2 linked regions of the Mariniflexile sp. TRM1-10 genome follow. The protein of the gene in region 1 interacts with the protein of each later gene in a pairwise test. Links are inferred from orthologs where the notes say so. Each region holds a gene or a part of one and is shown on either strand. Other genes may lie near its edges.

What was found.
Region 2: the proteins of ftsA (region 1) and CJ739_RS10765 interact in binary tests that used the Escherichia coli proteins (3 or more experiments, as listed by UniProt). The link is inferred for Mariniflexile sp. TRM1-10 from one-to-one orthologs.

What each region holds. Positions count from the first base shown.
Region 1 is NZ_CP022985.1:762,992-774,265, reverse strand. What follows is about bases 1-2,894. They hold ftsA (cell division protein FtsA), read left to right. Parts: upstream 1-739; coding sequence 740-2,050; downstream 2,051-2,894. Other genes in these bases: ftsZ (cell division protein FtsZ), read left to right, coding at 2,107-2,894; CJ739_RS03560 (cell division protein FtsQ/DivIB), read left to right, coding at 44-736; murC (UDP-N-acetylmuramate--L-alanine ligase), read left to right, coding at 1-27. Also shown: more of ftsZ, read left to right, coding at 2,895-4,104; CJ739_RS03545 (rhamnogalacturonan lyase family protein), read right to left, coding at 4,406-7,069; CJ739_RS03535 (hypothetical protein), read left to right, coding at 7,493-7,717; CJ739_RS03530 (DUF8487 domain-containing protein), read right to left, coding at 8,150-10,930; CJ739_RS03525 (glycoside hydrolase family 27 protein), read right to left, coding at 11,124-11,274. UniProt on the Escherichia coli protein: Essential cell division protein that assists in the assembly of the Z ring. May serve as the principal membrane anchor for the Z ring.
Region 2 is NZ_CP022985.1:2,527,680-2,538,937, forward strand. The notes cover bases 3,990-6,867. They hold CJ739_RS10765 (rod shape-determining protein), read right to left. Parts: upstream 6,004-6,867; coding sequence 4,975-6,003; downstream 3,990-4,974. Other genes in these bases: CJ739_RS10755 (rod shape-determining protein MreD), read right to left, coding at 3,990-4,146; mreC (rod shape-determining protein MreC), read right to left, coding at 4,139-4,963; purH (bifunctional phosphoribosylaminoimidazolecarboxamide formyltransferase/IMP cyclohydrolase), read right to left, coding at 6,079-6,867. Also shown: def (peptide deformylase), read right to left, coding at 1-250; rod shape-determining protein RodA, read right to left, coding at 352-1,629; CJ739_RS10750 (peptidoglycan D,D-transpeptidase FtsI family protein), read right to left, coding at 1,667-3,643; more of CJ739_RS10755, read right to left, coding at 3,640-3,989; more of purH, read right to left, coding at 6,868-7,611; CJ739_RS10775 (XrtF-associated fRMsr-like GAF protein), read right to left, coding at 7,742-8,200; CJ739_RS10780 (helix-turn-helix domain-containing protein), read left to right, coding at 8,387-8,971; exosortase family protein XrtF, read left to right, coding at 9,102-9,653; CJ739_RS10790 (exosortase F system-associated membrane protein), read left to right, coding at 9,646-10,074; CJ739_RS10795 (S9 family peptidase), read left to right, coding at 10,204-11,258. UniProt on the Escherichia coli protein: Forms membrane-associated dynamic filaments that are essential for cell shape determination. Acts by regulating cell wall synthesis and cell elongation, and thus cell shape.

The sequences.
Region 1 (11,274 bases):
AAAAAAGAATTTAGCCTTGAAAATTAACTGGAATTACATAAAGATGTTTGCTTTACTAGGTTTAGTAACCTTTTTGTTTGCTTTTGCATCAGCAAGAAATTCTGTTAGAAAAATATCTAAACCTAATGTGGTGTTTATTGGAGAAAACAATCTGTTTATAACAAACGAGAATGTTAGTAAATTGTTAATACAAAGTTTTAAAGGAGCTAAAAATATACCTAAAGAAACTTTAGATTTGAATGAGTTAGAAATTGCCCTAAAATCTAATCCAATGATAAAAACGGCAGAAGTGTATGTTACTGTAAATGGTACACTTAATGCTGAAGTTGAACAAAAAACGCCTATTGCAAGAGTAAGTACAAGTGCGTCTTATTATATAGATGATGACGGTTTTTATATGCCATTATCTGATAATTATTCTGCTAGAGTGCCACTAGTTACTGGTTATGTTGAAAAAAATAATTTAAAAAACATTTATATCGTTGCAAGTAAAATTAACAAAGATGAGTTTTTAAAAAAGCATGTAATAGAAATTCATCAAGGCATAGACAAGGTTGTGTATTTAAAACTGAGACAATGCCAATTTTTAGTGCAACTGGGAGATGTGACATTTTTAGATAAAAAAGTTAATAACCTAAAAGCGTTTTATCAAAAAAACCTAAAAGATAAAGCACTCGATAGTTATAGTAAAGTCAATTTGCAGTTTGATAACCAAGTAGTATGTACCAAAATATAAGCCATGGAGCATAATTTAGCAGTAGGATTAGACATAGGAACCACAAAAATTGTGGCTATGATTGGTCGTAAAAACGAGTACGGAAAAGTTGAAATTTTAGGCATTGGTAGGTCTAAAAGCTTGGGCGTGCATCGTGGTGTGGTAAATAATATTACACAAACCATTCAATCTATACAGCAAGCGGTTCAAGAGGCAGAAGTGGCTTCCGATATTAAAATTGAAGGTGTAACAGTAGGTATTGCAGGTCAGCATATACGTAGTCTGCAGCACAGCGATTATATAACCAGAGCAAATTCTGAAACGGTTATTGATGAAGAAGATATTGACAAGTTAATAAACCAAGTGCATAAACTAGTAATGCTTCCGGGTGAAGAAATTATTCACGTATTGCCACAAGAATATAAAGTAGATGGGCAAGGTGAAATTAAAGAACCTATCGGGATGTATGGCGGCCGTTTAGAAGCCAATTTCCATGTGGTAGTCGGTCAAGTATCGTCTATAAGGAACGTAGGTCGTTGTGTGCAAAGCTCCGGTTTAAATTTAGAAGGCATTACGTTAGAGCCTTTAGCATCGGCAAATGCCGTATTAAGTCAGGAAGAAAAAGAAGCAGGTGTTGCACTTATTGATATAGGAGGCGGTACAACCGATTTAGCCATTTTTAGAGATGGTATCATCCGTCATACAGCGGTCATTCCTTTCGGCGGAAACGTTATTACGGAAGACATCAAGGAAGGGTGTTCCATTATAGAAAAACAAGCCGAATTATTAAAGATAAAATTTGGTTCTGCATGGCCAGGAGAAAATAAGGATAATGAAATAGTATCCATTCCAGGTTTACGTGGCAGGGAACCAAAAGAGATAACCCTTAAAAATCTCTCTAAAATAATTCATGCGCGTATTGTTGAAATCATTGAGCAAGTATATGTAGAAATTAAAAACTACGGACACGAAGAACAAAAGAAAAAATTGATTGCCGGTATCGTTTTAACAGGTGGTGGTAGTCAATTAAAACATTTAAAGCAGTTAGTGGAGTACATAACAGGAATGGACACCAGAATAGGTTACCCTAACGAACATTTGGCGGGTAATAGTGATGATGATGTTACAAGTCCGTTATACGCCACTGCCGTTGGTTTGGTTTTAGATGGTTTAAAGCGTAACGAACGAAAAAAGATTGAACTGCAAGAGAAAAAGCAAGAGGCGGAAAATGAAAAGCCTATTGAAGAAATTAAAGAAAAACCAGTAAAAGAACGCCGTTCTTTTCTAGACAAATTAACCGAGCGTGTTAAAGATTTTTTAGACAACGCAGAGTAATAGAAAAATATCCATAGAACAAAAAGTAAAAGTATAATACCAGTAAAACAGAATTTATGAGCAGCAAGAAAGAATTCGAAAGTATTGCATTTGATTTACCAAAAAATCAATCAAATGTTATTAAGGTTATTGGTGTTGGCGGTGGCGGCAGTAATGCCATTAACCACATGTTCCAACAAGGCATTAAAGGCGTCGATTTTTACATCTGTAATACAGATGCACAAGCGCTTCAAAATAGCGGTGTACCAAACAAAATTCAATTAGGGGTAAACCTGACTGAAGGGCTGGGAGCAGGAGCAAACCCACAAGTTGGAGAACAATCTGCGGTTGAAAGTTTCGAGGATATTTCAAATATGCTTGATACCAATACCAAAATGGTTTTCATAACAGCGGGTATGGGAGGTGGAACGGGCACCGGTGCAGCACCTATTATAGCTAAAATGGCTAAAGATTTAGATATCTTAACCGTAGGAATTGTAACCATGCCATTTCAGTTTGAAGGCAAAATGCGTATTGAGCAATCCCAAATTGGCATTGAGAAATTAAGAAATGTGGTGGATTCGTTAATCGTAATAAATAACAACAAGCTTCGTGAAGTATATGGCAATCTTGGTTTTAAAGCAGGATTCTCTAAAGCCGATGAGGTGCTTTCCACAGCTGCTCGTGGTATAGCAGAAGTTATTACACACCACTATACACAAAATATCGATTTACGCGATGCTAAAACCGTATTAAGCAATAGTGGAACAGCTATTATGGGATCTGCATTGGCATCAGGGAAAAGCCGTGCACAAGATGCTATCCGTAAAGCTTTGGATTCACCATTGTTAAATGACAATAAAATTACTGGAGCTAAAAATGTATTGCTGCTAATAGTTTCTGGAACTCACGAAATTACCATTGATGAAATAGGTGAAATAAACGACCACATTCAAAATGAAGCGGGTCATGGTGCTAATATCATTATGGGTGTTGGGGAAGATGAAAGTTTAGAAGAATCTATTGCTGTAACTATTATTGCGACAGGTTTTAATATAGAGCAACAAGACGAAATTTCCAATACCGAAACAAAAAAGGTTGTGCATTCATTGGTTAGTGAAGATTTAGATTTCAGCCCTAAAGAAAAAGAACCTGTCATTATCGCTCCCGTTATTGAGTTAAAAGAAAAGAAAGAGCCCACAGTTGTAAAGCACACTTTGGATTTTGATATTGAAGAAGATGAGCCTGTTAAATCTGAAAAAACGATTGTAAACGAAGAAAAAGTTAGCAATCCTTCGATTGACAACAATATAGATTTAATACCAACTTCAGAACTTATAAAAAACATTCAAGTAGTTTATGAAGAGGTAAGAGCAAACGTTCAGGAGGATGACGATTTCATTATTAAACCAGTTACTAGAATGTCTAAAAAAGACAAAGATATTGCCGATATAGAAGTGGTTTCAGATTATATTGAAGAAGAGAAACAAATCACATTAACGTTTGATTTACCTTTATCTTCCAACGATAAAGTTGAAAAAGAAGAAGACCAAATAACATCATTTCAGTTAGACGATGATGTTAAGAAAATTTCGGTGAATGATTATGTGGAGTTAATACCAGTTAACGAAACAACCGAAAAAGGTGATATGCGTTATGCTTTGGAAGATTATATAGAAGTAGAATCTTCAATGAACAAAAAGCAAGCAAAAGCCAAAGAGATGATAGAAGAATTTGACCAAGAGGTCGTATTCGAAAAGAAAGTGGTTAAATCACCTGTTCAAGAAGAAAGCACTGATGATGAATTAGATCCAATGAATAGTCCTATTTCAGAAATGCTTAAAGAGCGCGCTGAAGAACGCAGACGTAAAATGAAAGACTTTAACTATAAATTCAACAATGCCAAGATTGATGATATAGAAAGAGTGCCAGCTTATAAGCGTCAAGGCGTTAATTTAGATGAAGCAAAACATTCTTCTGAAACAGATTTGTCTAGATCTAGCGTTGGGTTTGATGATAATGATGATATCCAAATAAGAAGCAATAATTCATTTTTACATGATAATGTAGATTAAAAGCATACTGGCCTTACTTAGTTATGAACCCGAAAAGTATCCCTCAGCTTTTCGGGTTTTTTAATTGATTTTTTACAGAGGCATCTGCGCTAGATTTTCCTCCTCTGAACAGGATTTTAAAAGCTTTTATTTTGGCATTGACAGATTCAACATTCGTGTTTTTTTTGTCTACTGAATTTTGGTATTATATTTTGTAGCTTTCATTCTTATTGGAAGCCGTTTAAAAACCATAGAAAAAAACCTATCAGAAACCGACGGTTTCTGATAGGTTTAGAAATATAATAAATATTGATACTATGTTCTATTCTTTGATGATGGTCTTATTTATAGTGCCATTTTCTGTAACTATCTGAACTGCGAATATGCCTGTACCGCTATTAATACTCACTTTCGTGATTTTATTTATAATGTCATTTGCTTTTATTAAACGTACTTGCTGTCCAAGCATATTGAATACCTCAATTTGTTTGACCTTCCCTGCCTTAGCTAAATCTATATAAAATTCATTTTTAAATGGCACGGGATAAATCTTCACTTCGGGCTTAACATCATTAACAACTAAACCAAGCGAATTTTTAGATGAAGCTGCTTTACTGGCATTGGCTGGGTCGCCCACTAAAAGCCATTGTGCATTTACATGGGTAGTATTTGCATATTGCCCAACAACAGACCCATTAGCAGTCCTTCCCATGCCATCTAAAAACAACCCTGTAGCACGATTTTGAATTCTGTAATAATCGCCGTTATATTGTTGCACGGACCATTGTGAATTATTACTAGTTGTATTGGCCCACTGGCCGCAATTAGATCCATTAGCAGTACGTCCCATACCATCAAGAATCATCCCTGTTCCACGGTTTACAAACTGTACATAACCATTACCAACATCTACCATTTCCCAATATGAATTATTGTGGTTCGTGGAGTTGGCATATTGATTGCAGTCATCACCATTACCCGTTTTACCATATCCATCTACTACTAAACCTGTTCCTCGGTTTTGTATTTGATAATAGTTGGTAACGCTGGTAGTATTTACCAATTGAATATTAGGAGATGGTGGTGTATCCATTCCGCCACCAAAATAAAACCCAAGATTTGGAGGCTGGTTATACGAATTGTTCTGCCATGCAATAGCTGACCTGTAGTTAGGGTCATGCATTAAGGTGTACATTCTTTGGTTAGTAACGAAAGGAGTAACAAAAACAATCAAACCTGTGTTGTCAGTACGTCTGTATATGACTTCTTCCCGCCAGTCACCCAAAATATCGGCCATAAGGCTAGGATTGGATTTAGATGAATTATTATCAGAAATTGGCGCCATATTATATAATGTGGCTACTCTGCCGGTCCCGGTTCCATTCCATTTACCAATTACAGTTTTGTCGAGTATTTCACGTTGAACATCGCCATCCCACCAAATACCAAAATTATAAGAAGCACCACCACCCGTAGAAGTTGGTATTGCAGTTGATATAAGTTGACCTGTGCAGCTGCGAAGACCAGAGCCATCAGAACCCCATATTTCCATGCCTTTGTAATTTGGATCTATATCTGCGGCCATACATCTTCCAATATCACCACTGGACCAATTTGCCCATTGTATAGTACCATTAGCAGCATTTCTTAATGATATACCCGGGATTGTTGAGCCATTCGCATACTCTTGACAGCTAAAATATTCCAGACCGGCAATATCAGGGTTAATATCTGCTAAATGAGCAGCATCGCCATGACCAAAACTGGTGGAGTAAAGACCATTGCCATTTTCATCAACCGCCATGCCTCCATAAGTTATCTCGTCTCTCCCGTCACCATCAACATCACCGGCAGCAAGATTATGGTTTCCTTGTCCGGTATAGGCAGTGGCTACACCATTAGGATCGCTATCCCAAGCCCACTCCTGTGTTAAAGAGCCATTTCTAAAATGCCACGCTTCAAGTTTTATTCGATTATAGATTCCTCTACCGATTACAAAGCTTGGATTTACACCATCGAGATAGGCAACTGCCCACATGCATTTGGTAGCCCTGTGACCAAGTTGAGAAAGGTTTTGGCCCGGTAGCCCCCATTGTGCTATTGGTTCCAGACCGATGTACCAATCCCATGCAATTTCTGCTCCTGTTTCGCCATCAAATATTGATATGTAATCGGGTCCTTCGGTTCTAAACCAAAAAGGACCATTTTGTGACGCTGTAGAACGATAGCTGATTTGTCCGTCCCCATCTCTGTCGCCAATATTATTTCCTAAGCCGTCTATCATACCATCTGAAGTTCTGGTAGCAACTTCGGCCTTTCCATCATTATCAAAATCGTATACCAAAAAGTTTACCTCTACCGCGTGTAACAAATTGGGCCCCAAATCAATGGCCCACATAAATGTGCCGTCAAGTTCATAAGCTTCAAGATAGTGATTATAGGGTGAGGTAGGGGATTCATCATTGGAGAGTCTTTTTATAACAATTTCGTATTCCCCGTCCCCATCCAGATCGCCAACAGAGGCATCATTCAGATGATGGGTAGTGTATCCACCGTTAACCGATCTGACGGGAATAGTGAAATACCCACTTCCCCTAACACCTGTAGCGCCAGAAAGTGCTTGCTCTGTTCCTCCAATAACAGCAGCTACACTATAAGAATTATCGGTACTGATTGCATCAACATAATTTGAAACGTTAAGATTGGAAGCGATTAGTGTTGACCCACGATATAGATTGTAGGTAGCATTCTGGGTGTATTCGTCACCGGGAATCCGCCAACTTATTAGCACGGAGTTAGTATTGGTTCGCATGGCAATTAATCCTCTGTCAAGGTTTTCCATGTAACGTTGTCCGAAAAGTGAGCAACTCCAAAGAGCCATGATGCTAATTAAAGACAGGCTCATAAGGAACCTATTTTTAAATAGTTTTTTAACCGTGAATTGATGAACTAACGGGGTGTTTTTAATGGTAAGTTTTGTTTTCATAATTAGTTTAATTGGTTATTTTTTAAGCCGAAGCTTGGTTTTTATGCATTTAAATAATGCACTTATTAGTTGGTATGTAAACAAATATATTTTTAATTTCTATTATATCTGTCCTGTACTTACATGTGCAAAAACGGACATAGTGTACCACTGGATTTGCAACAAAAGTGCGATAATCTATACAACGGAATAAGTGCCACGTCCTGAATAAAGGCTGCTTTATGTGCGCAAAAGATAAATCCGACTGGCATAATAAGCGCAACCAAAACGTGCCACTGAATTTCGGAACGGCATATATTTGCGTAATAAAAATCCTAAAAAAGTGAGTGCGGCTGGTAACATTGTATATAAAAAATGCTTAGTTTAGTGCTATATAGTAACCGTTGACAACAACTAAAAACAGATAAATTAAAAATTTGAAAAATGGAAAAAAATTGGATTATAGGAATGGCAATCTTGATTTTTTTAGTGGTTACTTTTCTTTATTGGAAGCTAACTGGTGGCTATGCTGAAAAAGAATATGGCAAAAAAATGTGGAAACAATGGGGAACGAGAACTTTTTATTGGACGGCTGCCTTATTCATTAGTGGAGGACTTGCGATTGCAATAATGTTTCTTTTGAAATGGGTAAATGTTCTGACTTTTTAAGGGTCTAAACGTTACAACTGATTTTAAAACTATTTCGGAATTGGATTTTCGAGAGTTGCCGATGTTTATCTCCAATGGACAGCTGAATAAATTTATGTATGGGTTTGATAAGGCTTTAGACGAAGTCTGTGGCTTCCCGTTGTTCCTTAGTGGGGGCTATCACTAACTTACAGTTAGTAACGTTAAGAGTAAGCATTAAAAAACAGTTTAAATAAAATAAAAACAAGTTGTATTTAAATAAGATCTCAGGCCCAGTCTGGTCACTTTAATTAACTTTCAACGAGTGGTTACAAAAACCTTGGAAATTATAATATTTTAAGGTTTTACTTTGTTAGGGGATTATTTTATTTGATTCTAAAAGAGGGCGTATTTGAATTTGTTTGAGCCTAAAATTGTAATTATTTTTAGATAATATGATGCGTTCGTATTTTACTATAATAATTCTTCCAATTCTTTTGAAGTCAGTGTAAAATTAGGTTTAAAATCCTCAGAATTCATATAGTTAATTATGGATTGATACAATTGAAGCGCTTCTGGTTTATCCAACATTTTGTTTAGCTGAGACATACAAATTATCAATTTTCCTTTACCAACTTTAAATTCAAAGATTAAACCCAATTTGTGATTTCTTTCAAGGTTATCAATTACCTGTACAATCGGGTAATAATCATTAGCGGTACTATCCAGAATCAACGAATTACTTGCTTTAATTATGGAAAACCATTGCCAATTGGTATGGAAATCGGTTGGAAAAGAATTAAATAGCTTATGGTCAGGATTCATTAAGAGTCCCAAAGTCCCTGGGGATACAGGCCTGTTTACATGTTCACTAATGGTTTTAAACATGCCATAGTTCCAAAATTCGGGAGGAAAATGTCCTGGCAAACTGGTTGATTTTACATCTTCGGTTTGAGGAAATAGCAATACTTTAGCTCCATGATTTAATTTGGTGCGTATATTATTATTTAAATCCTCTGTTACTAAAATATCATTAGGGATTTGAATAGTTGTTTTCGCTGGATACACCCAAATAGGATGGGAATTGGAATATTTGGTATTAACTATATATGTGTGAAGGGTTAATTTCTCAGCTTCAGAAATACTCGAAAGACGGATGTTAATGCTTCCAACATCATTTAGTCCATTTATAATCTTTAAATTTAAAAAATGACCTTGCTGTATCATGGTTCCATCTTGTTTTCTTAGTTCCCAATGCAGTGGGTTACTAATGGTTGTGTTGGAATAATTTGCTACTTTAATTTTTGCTTGGAAGTTTTCTTTATTAATATAACAGTATTTGGGGAACTCTGGTAGTATGGCTAATTCGTTACATGATTGTTTCCAATCTTTCGGGGTAACGACATTTTTACTATCCATAAAGGCATCTAAAATACCAACAAGAGCAGTGCCTTGTCCAGGGAAATCCTGTAAATCCAATAGCTGAAATCCTGCCAATCCTTTTGTTCGTAAAGCAGCTTCTATTTCTGCTTTGTAGCAAAGTGCAGACCATGCTCCAGATGCTTTTTGAAACAGACTATCCATTTCTTGCATTCCAGATTTTTTAAGACGATTCTTAAAAACTTCTAAATTCCAAGCTCGTAAAACACCTGTGTATTTGTGAATTTCTTTATAGTTTGGATATATTTGATATTGCCCTATTTCATGGCCAACAATTGGGATGCTTAATTGCGAAACCGCATCGTCGAAATTAATTTCGGTTGAAGGTTGTAGAGTATTCAATATGCCACCGTCATTGGCATCGGCAAAAGCATGGGTTAATCGGGTATGTCCTTGTATGGTGTTTCCGTTTGTAGGAATACGTGCGCCCACAAAAAAATCGGCATAATCTGTGGGTGGCATATAACCAATATTATTGTTGGAACCCATGGTGTAAAGTGGTCTAGAGTCAAACTTTTTAAAGGCAAGCATCATTTTTTCGACCTTGTCGTGTCCATCCCATATTTCGTTACCAGGTGAAAACATAACGAACGAGGGGTGATTTGCATAGGCTTTTAACATGGCAAGTCCTTCTTTTTTTAACTCCTGGGCAATGGTATGGGATTCCAAACCACCCCAGAATGGCAACTCGGCTTGAATATAGATGCCTTCTTGGTCGGCAGCGGTAAAAGCAGCTTCTGGCGGACAATACGTGTGAAAGCGATAATGGTTTATTCCATAGGATTTTGCAATTTTAAAAACGCGTAGCCAATCATCAACATTCATGGGTGTATATCCGGTTAACGGAAAAACGGCTGCTTCATGTTTCCCTCTTAAAAAGGTTGTGCGCCCATTTATCGCAAATTGTGTACCCTTCGTTTCAAATTTTCGCATGCCAAAACCAACCGTTTTAGCATCTTTCGTTTTTTCGTTGGATATGATTGCTTTTAAGAGATATAGTGGTTGCTCGTATTCATCCCATAAGTCTGGTTTTTCATCAAATACATAAACTAACTTTGTTTTCGGTTTATAATCGATGGTCGATTTGTGTGACTTTAGTTTTGTGGTTTTACCTTTATATGTCTTTTCAACAACAAGTTCAATATTAAATGTGCTATAGTTTAAAGGATTTTCTATTTCCAATTCAACATCAAATTTATCTTCATCTACATTTGGATATACTTGAAGGTTTGAAATATAGGTTTTAGGCGATGCTTCTAAGTATATGTCGCCAATGATACCGTTCCAGTTGGTTTGTGTGTCATCTGAATAAATATGAACATTGCCATACGGCGTTTGTTTCAAATCATTATTTATTTGAATAGTTATATAATGCTCACCAGGCGATAGATAATTAGAAACATTGAAAGTTTGAGCAGATTGAAGTAGTTTGGATTCTCCAACAAAACTACTGTCTATCCATATTTTTGATGCTTTGGTGCGTTCTAAAAAAAGTTGAATATGTTTATTGTTAAAATTCTTGGGGACGGCCACTTTTTTTCGATACCATGCGACTCCTTCATATTTATACACTCTATTAAGGTGCATGGTGGTCGTGTCTTTATTGTGAATGCCTTTTTGATTGGTATCTGTAGTCCCAGGTAATTTAACAACATCATTTAAGTTGCTATTATACCATTGCTGTTCCATACCAATATTTAAAGAGTCTAGAGAAAATTGCCATGCGCCTTCAAGATCAAGACGCGCTCTATAATCTTCTTTGTTAGAATTGCAAGACACATAAATTAACAAAAAAATGAGATAAATATTCTTCATACTATTTTTTATAGCTTTTTTTTTTTTTTAACGTTCAGCTTATAGAAGCTGGATTTAAATATTAAGTTAAGCGTAGTCGAAACCTAAAAAACTATCGATGTTCAGAACTTTTCGACTGTCCTAAAGGCGATAATTAGCAGTAATAGTAATATTTATCCTTGTGTTTGAATCAAACTCACGTTTATATAAGTTATTATTCTTTCAAAGTCACCATCAATACATCATGAGGTTCTATTTTTGCTTTTAAATTGGTGGAGGTGTCCCCTAAATTTTTATGGTTGAATACATCTCTTATTTTAAAAACGTTTTTTTTCATGTCTACATAGCGACCATTTACATCATCA
Region 2 (11,258 bases), 1.8 Mb from region 1 along the record:
TTTTTAAAATACCCACTTGTGGCGCCGCAATACCAACGCCTAAAGATATACTGTCTCTAACGGTGGCATATAATCTTTTTACAAAACGTTGTAAAACAACATCGTTTGGGTTTACTTTAACGTCCTGACTTTTGGTTCTAAGCAATAACGAATCTCTTTTGTTGGTTATTTTGAAAACCCGCATGGGAGTTAGAGAATCTGAACTCATTATCATTTTGGATTGTTCAACCGAAAAAGAATTCTTCAACATGCTTTTTGATCCGTAACAAGACGAAAGTATGATGGCAATACCCATTAAAAAGAAACAATTTCTCACCATAAGAGGTTAAAATAAAGGTGTTTGTTGTTGACTTACCATTGGTTGATTCTATCTGAATCTAACTTAATAAAAATAAATAATAAAATGGTAAAACCCCAAAGTCCTGAACCACCATAACTAAACATAGGCAACGGAATACCAATGGTAGGGATAATGCCCATTACCATACCAATATTTATAAAAAAGTGCATAAAAAATATGGATGCAACCCCATAACCATACATGCGACTAAATTGAGAGCGTTGCAATTCGGCCAAATGCAAAATACGAAGAAAAAGTAATATAAAAACAATAATTACTGCTGCGCTACCGACAAAGCCCCATTCTTCGCCTACGGTACTAAAAATGTAATCGGTATGCTGTTCGGGTACAAATTTTCCGGTGGTTCTAGTGCCTTCTAAATAACCTCTTCCTGTTAAGCCACCAGAACTAATGGCTTTTTCAGATTCATTTAAATTATAAGCGATGGTCTTTTTCATAAGATCTAGCTTAATAGGATCTTTTTCAAGACTTAGCCAAATAGTTATTCTGTCTTTTTGATGAAAAGGCAATAGGTTGTCGTAGAAATATCGAACACCAAATGAAATTAAAATACTGAGTAGAATGATAGAAATAGGTTGAATGAACAACGGTTTTCTTCGTCTGGTAAAATGATGACCTAATACAAATACTGTTATGATTAGAGATGTTATGACAACTCCAAATTTTAAGGAACATAGGCAAATAACAATAAGCATTAAAAGAAGGATTAAATAGATTGGTGATAAGCCCTCTCTATATAACACAAAAATAAAAGAACCATAAACCAACGTACTGCCAGCATCTTTTTGAAGTAATACTAATACCGCAGGAAGTGCAATAATAGCAAATACAGTAATTTGGTCTTTAACTTTTTTAATATCGGTGTTTAAGTCGCTTACGTATTTTGCAACAGCAAGCGCTGTAGCGGCTTTTGCAAATTCGCTGGGTTGTATCGTCATGCCGCCAATGGCATACCAAGAGGTCGCACCGTTAACGCTTTTTCCAAATATAAAAAGACCCACCAACGACAGCATGGAAATAATGTATATAACACTAGAAAAACGTTCGTAGAATTTAGATTCTATCGCTAAAATAAGGATAATAAGTCCTACGGTTAAAAAGATAAACATGAGCTGTTTTCCGTAAGGTTGCGAAAAATCCAAGTAGTTTATGGTGTCTCCAGAATGGGAAGCCGATACAATGTTTAACCATCCAAAACCAACAAGCAGGAGAAATAAAATAATGGTAATCCAATCAAATTTGTAATATCTGCTAGCTTCCGTTATCATTAATGTTTATTGTCTATATTAAGTTATTTAATTTAATCTATAAATTTACACCTTGGGTTTTCTTCAGTTCATCAGGGTTTCTTGATTTGCTATTTAGTTCATTCAATAATTCTTTAAGCTCTTTAAATTCTGAATCATCTACAACTTCTAAAGTTGTATTCTTATTAATTCCAAAGGGTTGTCCAGAATATGGTTTTGCGTACTCATGTTCTAAAGTATGTTTTAAAAGCCAATCTTCCATGTCGGTTCTGGAGATAGTATCATTAATATATTTTTCAATCATTAAACTGGCTATTTTTCCAGCAAATCGTGCTCCCCAATACCCGTTTTCTACAAATACAGCAAGGGCTATTTTAGGATTGTCTTTTGGTGCAAATGCGATAAATATAGAATGATCTGTAAGCTGCATGCGTTGCCCTTTAACTTTTACAAAGTTTTCGGCAGTTCCAGTTTTTCCGCAAATTTCAATACCTTTTACTTGAACACTTGCAGCGGTTCCATGGTTATAAACATCAAACATACCTTGTATAATAGGTTCAAAATGTTCTTTGTTTATGGTGGTATGGTTAGGGGTGGTATATTTAACATCAATGGTATGACCTTCAATATTTTTTATGATGTGAGGGGTATAATAGTATCCTCGGTTGGCAATGGCTGCGGTCATATTTGCTAATTGAATAGGTGTTGTTAATACTTCACCTTGCCCAATAGCGTTTGATAAGTTGAAAGTACTTCCCCATCTGTTTTTGCCATAAATTTGGTCGTAGGTTTTACTATTAGGAATTTTACCAGGTTGCCCTACCGATAAATCGTTATTCAAATAATCGCCTAAGCCAAAACTTTTTACATGGTTGCTCCAAATATCCATGCCTGTTGCAGGACTTTTGGTTTTGTCTATAATTCTTCTGTAAACATTCGCAAAATAGGCATTGCAGGAATTGTAAATACCACCATTCATTGCCAAAGGACTTGGATGGCTATGACATCCCATTTTCCTACCACCGTAACTATATCCATGGTTGCAATAAAACCGGTCTTCGGTAGTTACAACTTCTTCTTGCAAACCAATAAGTGCATTTAAAATTTTAAATGGAGACCCAGGCGGATACATGGCTTGAAGGCCTCTGTCATATAAAGGCTTGTTAATACTATCGTTATATAATTTTGTGAAATTAACTGAGCGTTGGCGTCCGACTAATAAATTAGGGTTATAGGTTGGTGTTGAGACCATGGCTAAAATTTCGCCGCTACTAGGTTCAATGGCAATAATACCACCGTGTTTATTTTGCATGAGCAATTCGCCATAAGCCTGCAATTTGGCATCGATGGTAATGGTGACATCGCTACCTGGTTTTGGTAATGTATCGAAAATACCGTCTTTGTATGGTCCTAAATCTCTATTAAATCTATCTTTTTGAATAAACTTAATGCCCTTCACACCGCGTAATGTTTTTTCGTAAGAGAGTTCAATACCTTGTTTCCCTATGAGGTCGCCCATTTTATAATAAGGATCTCGGGCAATAATAGCGTCGTTAACTTCGCCAATATCACCTAAAACGTTGGCGCCTATAGTGGTTTCATAATGTCTTAAGGAACGTTTTTGGATATAAAAACCTTCAAACTTTCGCATTTTTTCTTGTAAGCTGGCATAATCTTCTTTTGATAAATGCGGAATAAAAACGGAAGGTAACCATGGGGAGTAATGATATGCTTTTTCAAAGATTTCTTTAAACCTGGTTTTTTCAATTTTCAATAAACTGCAAAACTCTAAAGTATCTAAAGGTTTTACCTCACGAGGAATAAACATAACGTCGTATGACGGTTGGTTGGAAACCAATAACTCGCCATTCCTATCAAAAACAAAACCTCGTTTTGGATAGTCATAAACTTTTCTAATAGCGTTGTCTTCATATAAATTTTGAATTCCCCCACTATATATCTGTAAATAAAAAAGCCTAGATAGAAATATAAGTCCGACAACGGCTATTGCTATAACAAGTAAGAATCGTCTCATTTAGTTTTTTTACTAAAAATAATGGTTATAATTAGAATTAATAAAATAGTAAAAATACTTGAGAATAACGTTTTTTGAAGCACTAATATTATTTTTGAAACACTAAACATTTCTAAAAAAAACAATACAAAGTGATGTAGAAAAGTGAGAATGGTAAGATAGGTTAGTTTTTCACCGAATTCAACGGTATTAAATTTTATAGTTTGATGCTCGTAAATTACTCCAAAAGAGAATTTTAATATAACGGGTCTTATATAGGCTATAAAAACACAGGCTGCGGCGTGAATACCCCCAGTATCTGAGAATAAATCGATAGTTAGCCCTAAGAAAAAGCTTAAAAAAATAATAATAAAACGATTGTTTTTTACAGGAAACAACGCTATAAACATAATATAAACAAATGGGTTAATGTAACCTGAAAAGTTAATATTACTGAACAACACGACCTGTAAAAAAACCAATGAAATAAAACGCGTAATATGGACAAACACAGTGTTATTCATTGACGGTTTTGTTTAATAAATTATTAATCTCGTCAGTATCAATATTTTCAATAGTATAAACATGTTCAAGATTGGTCATATCATTAAACAATTTGATGTTTATTTCATAATAATTTTCGGCGGCATCAAGTTTAAAATCATGTATAATACCTATTGGAATTCCTTTAGGGAAAATGGACGAACGCCCCGATGTAATAATAGTATCGCCTTTTACAATAGGAGCTATTTTAGGAATGTCAATAAGTTGAATGTAATAAGGAGATTTGGCATTCCAGTAAAGTGTGCCAAAATGATTTGTTTTTTTTAGCTGAGCACTAATTTTATTTGTGGTATTCAATACAGAGATAACCGTTGCATAATGTTTGCTGGTACCATGAACAATACCAACAACACCTTTTGAGCTTATAACCCCTAAATCTTGTTTTAAACCATCGTTTTTTCCTCTATTTAAAAGTAGGAAGTTATTAGCGCCAGAATAGGTGTTTCTTATAACGTTTGCCAACGTAAATTTATAGGAACCTTTGTAAGAGGCCGTATCTATATAGGTAGAGTCTTTTTTGTTTTCAGAATTAAACAGCAGCATTTTTAAACGATTGTTTTCTTCTGCCAATATTTGGTTTTGAGACTTCAAATTTAAATAACCCGTAAAATTATTAATGGAATTGTAAATACCTCCAGTTAAAAAATTGGCAGAGTTTATAAACTTACTTTTATGGTAAGAATGTGTTTGAATTGTAAAAACAAAAGAAATAGAAAACAGCAACAAGGACAACAAAAAGTTTTTGTTTCTTATTATGAAATTAATAATCTGTTGCATGTTTTATAAGCCTATTTAATCAAAACGCTTTTGTATTTAGCTAAATTTTTAAGCGTAATACCAGTACCTCTTACAACAGCACGTAAAGGGTCTTCGGCTATGTAAACCGGTAGGTCTGTTTTTTGAGATAAACGTTTGTCTAATCCTCTTAGCATAGAACCACCACCTGCTAAATAAATACCCGTATTATAAATATCGGCAGCTAATTCCGGAGGTGTTTGCGATAAGGTTTCCATAACGGCATCTTCAATACGTAAAATAGATTTGTCCAATGCTTTTGCAATCTCTCTATACGATATAGATACTTGTTTGGGCTTACCGGTAAGCAAATCACGTCCTTGAACACTCATGTCTTCTGGAGGTAAATCTAAGTCTTCGGTGGCAGCACCAATTTGAATTTTTATTTTTTCCGCAGTACGCTCGCCCACATATAAATTGTGTTGCGTACGCATGTAGTAAACAATGTCGTTTGTAAATACGTCACCTGCAATTTTCACCGATTTATCGCAAACAATACCGCCCAATGCAATAACAGCAATTTCGGTAGTACCACCACCTATATCAACTACCATATTACCCTTAGGTTGCATGATATCAACCCCAATTCCAATAGCCGCCGCCATAGGTTCGTGTATCAAATATACTTCTTTACCATTTACACGTTCTGCACTTTCTTTTACTGCGCGCATTTCAACTTCTGTGATGCCCGAAGGAATACAGACTACCATACGAAGCGCCGGAGTGAAGAATTTCTTTTTTAATGCGGGTATGTTTTTAATAAACATACTTATCATTTGTTCTGAAGCATCAAAATCGGCAATAACACCGTCTTTTAAGGGGCGAATGGTTTTGATGTTTTCATGTGTTTTCCCTTGCATTAAACTGGCTTCTTGACCGACGGCAATAATTTTTCCGGTAATTCTATCGCGAGCTACAATGGAAGGTGCGTCAACCACAACCTTGTCGTTATGAATAATAAGAGTATTTGCAGTACCTAAATCTATTGCAATTTCTTCGGTTAAGAAGTCAAAAAAGCCCATGTGCTATTAGTGATTTTAGAGGTTTAAAAACTTATTTCGTAAATGTAGTAAAAGTTAATAAATATTGCTGTTTATTTAGTGTTTAAAATGACGCGTTCCAGTAAACACCATAGCAACGTTATTTTCATTACAATAATCAATACTTAACTGATCTTTAATAGAACCACCTGGTTGAATTACAGCGGTAATACCAGCTTTCTTTGCAATTTCCACACAATCTGGAAACGGGAAAAATGCGTCGCTAGCCATAACAGCACCGTTTAAATCGAAATTAAAAGTTTTCGCTTTATGGATAGCTTGCTCTAAAGCATCTACACGACTGGTTTGTCCGGTTCCGCTAGCAAATAATTGTTTGTTTTTAACTAAAACGATGGTGTTGGATTTTGTGTGCTTGCAAATTTTTGAAGCAAATATTAAATCTTCTAACTCGTTTTTTGATGGTTTATTGTTGGTCACATAAGTTAATCCTTCAATAGTGTCTGTAATCATGTTTCTATCTTGAACCAAAATGCCATTTAAACAGCTTCTTACATTGGTTTGAGGCAACTCTACATCATGAAGAACTAATATGATTCTGTTTTTCTTTCCTTTAAGGATTTCTAAAGCTTCAGTATTGTATGAGGGAGCAATAATGACTTCACAGAATAAACTACTTATTTCTTCAGCAGTTGCTTTATCTATTTCAGTATTGCTAATTAAAACACCACCAAAAGCAGAAACAGGGTCGCCAGCTAAAGCATCTTTATACGCTTGGTGAATGGTGTTGCTTTGAGCAAAACCACAAGCGTTGTTGTGCTTTAGAATAGCAAATGTGGGCGCTTCATTTTTGAATTCGTTTATTAGATTCACTGCGGCATCAACATCCAATAAGTTGTTATAGCTTAATTCTTTTCCGTTAAGTTTAGTAAACATCGCATCAAAATCGCCAAAGAAAAACCCTTTTTGGTGCGGGTTTTCGCCATAACGCAACACGTTTCCGTTAGTTTCGCTAATTTTTAAAACAGTTTCTTCGTTGTTTTTGTTGAAGTAATTAAAAATGGCAGTGTCGTAGTGCGACGATACTTTAAATGCTTTTGTAGCAAAACGTTTTCTGTTTTCTAAAGAAATACTTCCGTTATTAGCCGAAATAAGTTCTAAAAACGCTGCATAATCATCAACAGATGCTACACAAACAACATCGGCGTAATTTTTTGCAGCAGCACGAATTAACGAAATACCACCTATATCAATTTTTTCAATAATATCTTGTTCACTTGCGCCCGAAGCAACAGTTTTTTCAAACGGATATAAATCAACAATAACGACATCAATTTGAGGGATTTCAAAAGTTTCTAATTCAGAGGCATCTCCTGCATGGTTTTGTCTGTTTAAAATACCTCCAAACACTTTTGGGTGTAATGTTTTTACACGACCACCAAGAATAGATGGGTATGATGTTACTTCTTCTACAGGAACTACATCAATGCCTAAGTCGTTAATAAATGTTTGGGTACCACCAGTAGAATAAATGGTTACACCTTGTTCGTTTAGTTTTCTAACAATAGGTTCTAAACCTTCTTTACTAAATACAGAAATTAATGCTGATTTTACTGTTTTTTCGTTGCTCATTTTTTTAATCTAATTATAAGTTGCAAAAGTAGTTATTTCAACTAAAATACAACTGTTTATAAAACAAAAAACGAGACGACTTTTTAACTAAATCTTTGATTTGTTAACAGGGAATTCGAAATTCTAAAATTTACTCCAGTATGGAGGCAACTTGTGCGCAAACAAACTCTAAAAAACGTTCGTCTGCTTCAGTAAAAGGGTCTGGCGTGTTAGAGTCGATATCAATTTGCCCAATATTTTCGCCATTTACAAAAATGGGGATAACAATTTCAGCTTTAACCGTAATGCTGCAAGCTATATAATTATCTTGGGCTGTCACATCGGGAACCACAAAGTTTTGGTTGCTAACCGCTACTTGTCCGCAAATACCTTTTCCAAAAGGAATTACAGTATGATCGGTTGGTGCGCCAACATACGGGCCCAAAATAAGTTCCTCTTTTTTGCCATTTCTAAAATAAAACCCAACCCAGTTGTAATAGCTAACGTGTTTTTCAAGGAGTTCGCAAATATTTAACAGGCGTTCGTTTACCGTTTTGCTGGTGTTTGAAACAATAGCTTCTACTTGGGGTTTTAGTTGTTCGAAAATCATAAAATTGTAAAGTTTTTGTAAAAGTATTTAAAAAGGGATGTATTATATATTTGGTTTGCATAATTTTAACCTTATAAAAAGTTGTAGATTGTGTTTAGACACAAATGACGTAAAAATGACATATTAAAGGCGCAACATAAATAATGAAACTCCGAATACTTTTACTTCAAATTAAAAGTATATAAAATGAACGATTTGAATTTATCACAAAGAGTAAAAGGTTTAAGAAATCAGAGAGGAATGACTCAAGAGTTATTGGCTGAAGATTCTGGTTTGAGCTTAAGAACAATTCAAAGAATTGAAAATGCCGAAACAGTACCCAGAGGGGATTCTTTAAAAAGATTAGCAATTGCGCTAAATACAACGCCCGATGAAATTATTGATTGGAAAATTCAAGAGGATAAAGGGTATTTAATATTAATGAGCTTATCTGCTCTTGGATTTTTATTCTTTCCTATATTAGGAATTATTCTTCCTTTAGTTTTTTGGATACTTAAAAAGGATAAACTGAAAAATGTGAATGAGCTTGGTAAATCCATGTTAAATTTTGAGATAACTTGGTCTATTGTGCTTTTTTCATACTCCATTTTATTGTTTCTTGGAGTCATTAGTCCTATATTTAAACACATAACTCCTTTTAGTGTCTTTAAGGCATATGTTCCAATAATCATTTTATATATTTATAATTTTACAATAATTATTATAAATACGGTTAGAGTTTCAAATGGCAAAAAATACAATTATATTCCTTCTCTAAGGATATTCAAATAAGATATAAGATAACATGCTTTAAGAGGTGAAGAAATTTAATTAAAATGGTTCCTAAGCATAAAAAATATATAAGCCTTGTGAAATTATGGTTTTTAATCTCAATGTTCCTTAATTTAAATCATTTGTTTTTTTGAAAGCACTTTTAGTAAAATATAAGTTGGTTATAAAGTTTATACTTGCGTTTTTATTGACGTATATTATTCTGTCAATACTCTATAAGTTTTATTTGCAGTTTTCTGACGGGGCTAAATTTTACCCAGATTACATGACGCACTTAGTGGCTAAACAAAGTGAATCGTTATTAAATACTTTTGGATATCATGCACAAGTGTTGCCACATCCAAATGAACCATCAGTGAAGCTAATTGTTAACAACCAATATTTAGCACGTGTTGTTGAAGGCTGTAATTCTATTAGTGTTATTATATTATTTGTGTCATTTATCGTGGCTTTTGCTTCTAAGTTTAAAACAACATTTTTCTACATCCTTTCGGGAAGTGTTTTGATTTATACAGTTAATTTATTGCGCATTGTTCTGTTAACTATAGGTTTGTATCATTATCCATATCAAAAAGATATTTTTCATAAGGTTGTTTTTCCTGCTATTATTTATGGGATGGTATTTTTATTGTGGGTTTTTTGGGTGAATCGTTTTTCAAAATTGAAGAGAGGCAATGAATAATCCAACAAAATACATCTTATTAATTGTGTTATTCGGATTGTTGATTTTAGTTCGAGTTTTTGAAGACGACTTGTTTTACGATCCTTATTTAACATTTTTTCAAAACGATTACTTGTATATTGATAGTCCCAGACGCGAAATTTTTAAAGTCGCCATGTTTACTACATTTCGATATATTTTAAATACAGTCATTTCATTAGGCATACTCTATGTGGTTTTTAAAAACAAAAGCATTATAAAGTTCTCAGTGTTTATATACACGTTGGCTTTTGTAACTTTAATGGCCATTTATTTGTATTTTGTTATTAACCCAAGACAAGAAGACTACTATTTATTTTTTAATGTACGCAGGTTTATCATTCAACCCATCATTTTAATGCTGTTGCTTCCTGCATTTTATTACAATAAACTTAAAACTTAAACAGTCTCTAAGTGTTAATCATTTAATAAACGCATCACAAGAAGCTGTTAAACTAAGAGTCTGAATATTGGCAGTTTCAAATTAAATATTAACTTCGGAAATTTATTATTCATTTAAAGCACAACTTTTATGCACATTTTTAAATTGGTTTTTAATTTCAAAAGCAAACTTAAAGTATCCTTAGTTTTTTTATTTATTAGTTTGTTGTCAATCCAAGGGTTTTCGCAAGACTCAGGATTAAAATGGTCTAACGATGGTAAATCGTATTATACAATTCAAAGCGAGGGCATTGTTCAGCATACCTTACCTTCTAATGATGCTAAAGTATTAATATCAAAAGAGCAATTAATACCTAGCGGTAGTAACACACCTTTGACAGTAAGTTATTTTACGTTTTCAAAAGATGAGCAAAAAGTGTTGCTGTTTACTAATACCAAACGTGTATGGCGATTAAATACCAAAGGGGATTATTGGGTTTTAGATATGGTAACAGGCGCTTTACAACAACTAGGTAAAACTTTGCCGGAAGCATCGCTTATGTTTGCTAAAATATCTCCCGATGGTAAATTGGCTGCCTATGTAAGTGACAATAATATATATGTTGAAGACTTAAGCAACTCAAAAATAAAAGCACTAACGACCGATGGGACTGCAACATTAATCAACGGAACGTTTGATTGGGTTTATGAAGAAGAATTTGCCTGTCGCGATGGTTTTCGTTGGAGTTTAGATAGTAAATCGATAGCCTATTGGCAAATTGATGCGAGCGATACCAAGACGTTTTATATGATTAATAACACCGACTCTATTTATTCGCAAATAGTGCCTTTGGAATACCCCAAAGTTGGCGAAACACCGTCGTCTTGTAAAGTCGGTGTTGTAACTATTGATGATGTAAAAACCACATGGATGGATATTCCAGGAAATCCACGTCAAAATTATTTGGTGCGTATGGAGTTTATACCAGCAACCGAAAACTTATTAATTCAGCAATTAAACAGAAAACAAAACCAAAGCAAACTTTTTATTGCTGAACCAAGAACGGGTATTTCTAAAGTTATACAAGAAGAAACCGATGCAGCTTGGGTAGATATCTATCAAGCAGGAAACCACTATAGCATCGATTTTACCAACAATTTTATTTGGTACAACAACGGAAAAAATATTTTATGGACTTCAGAAAA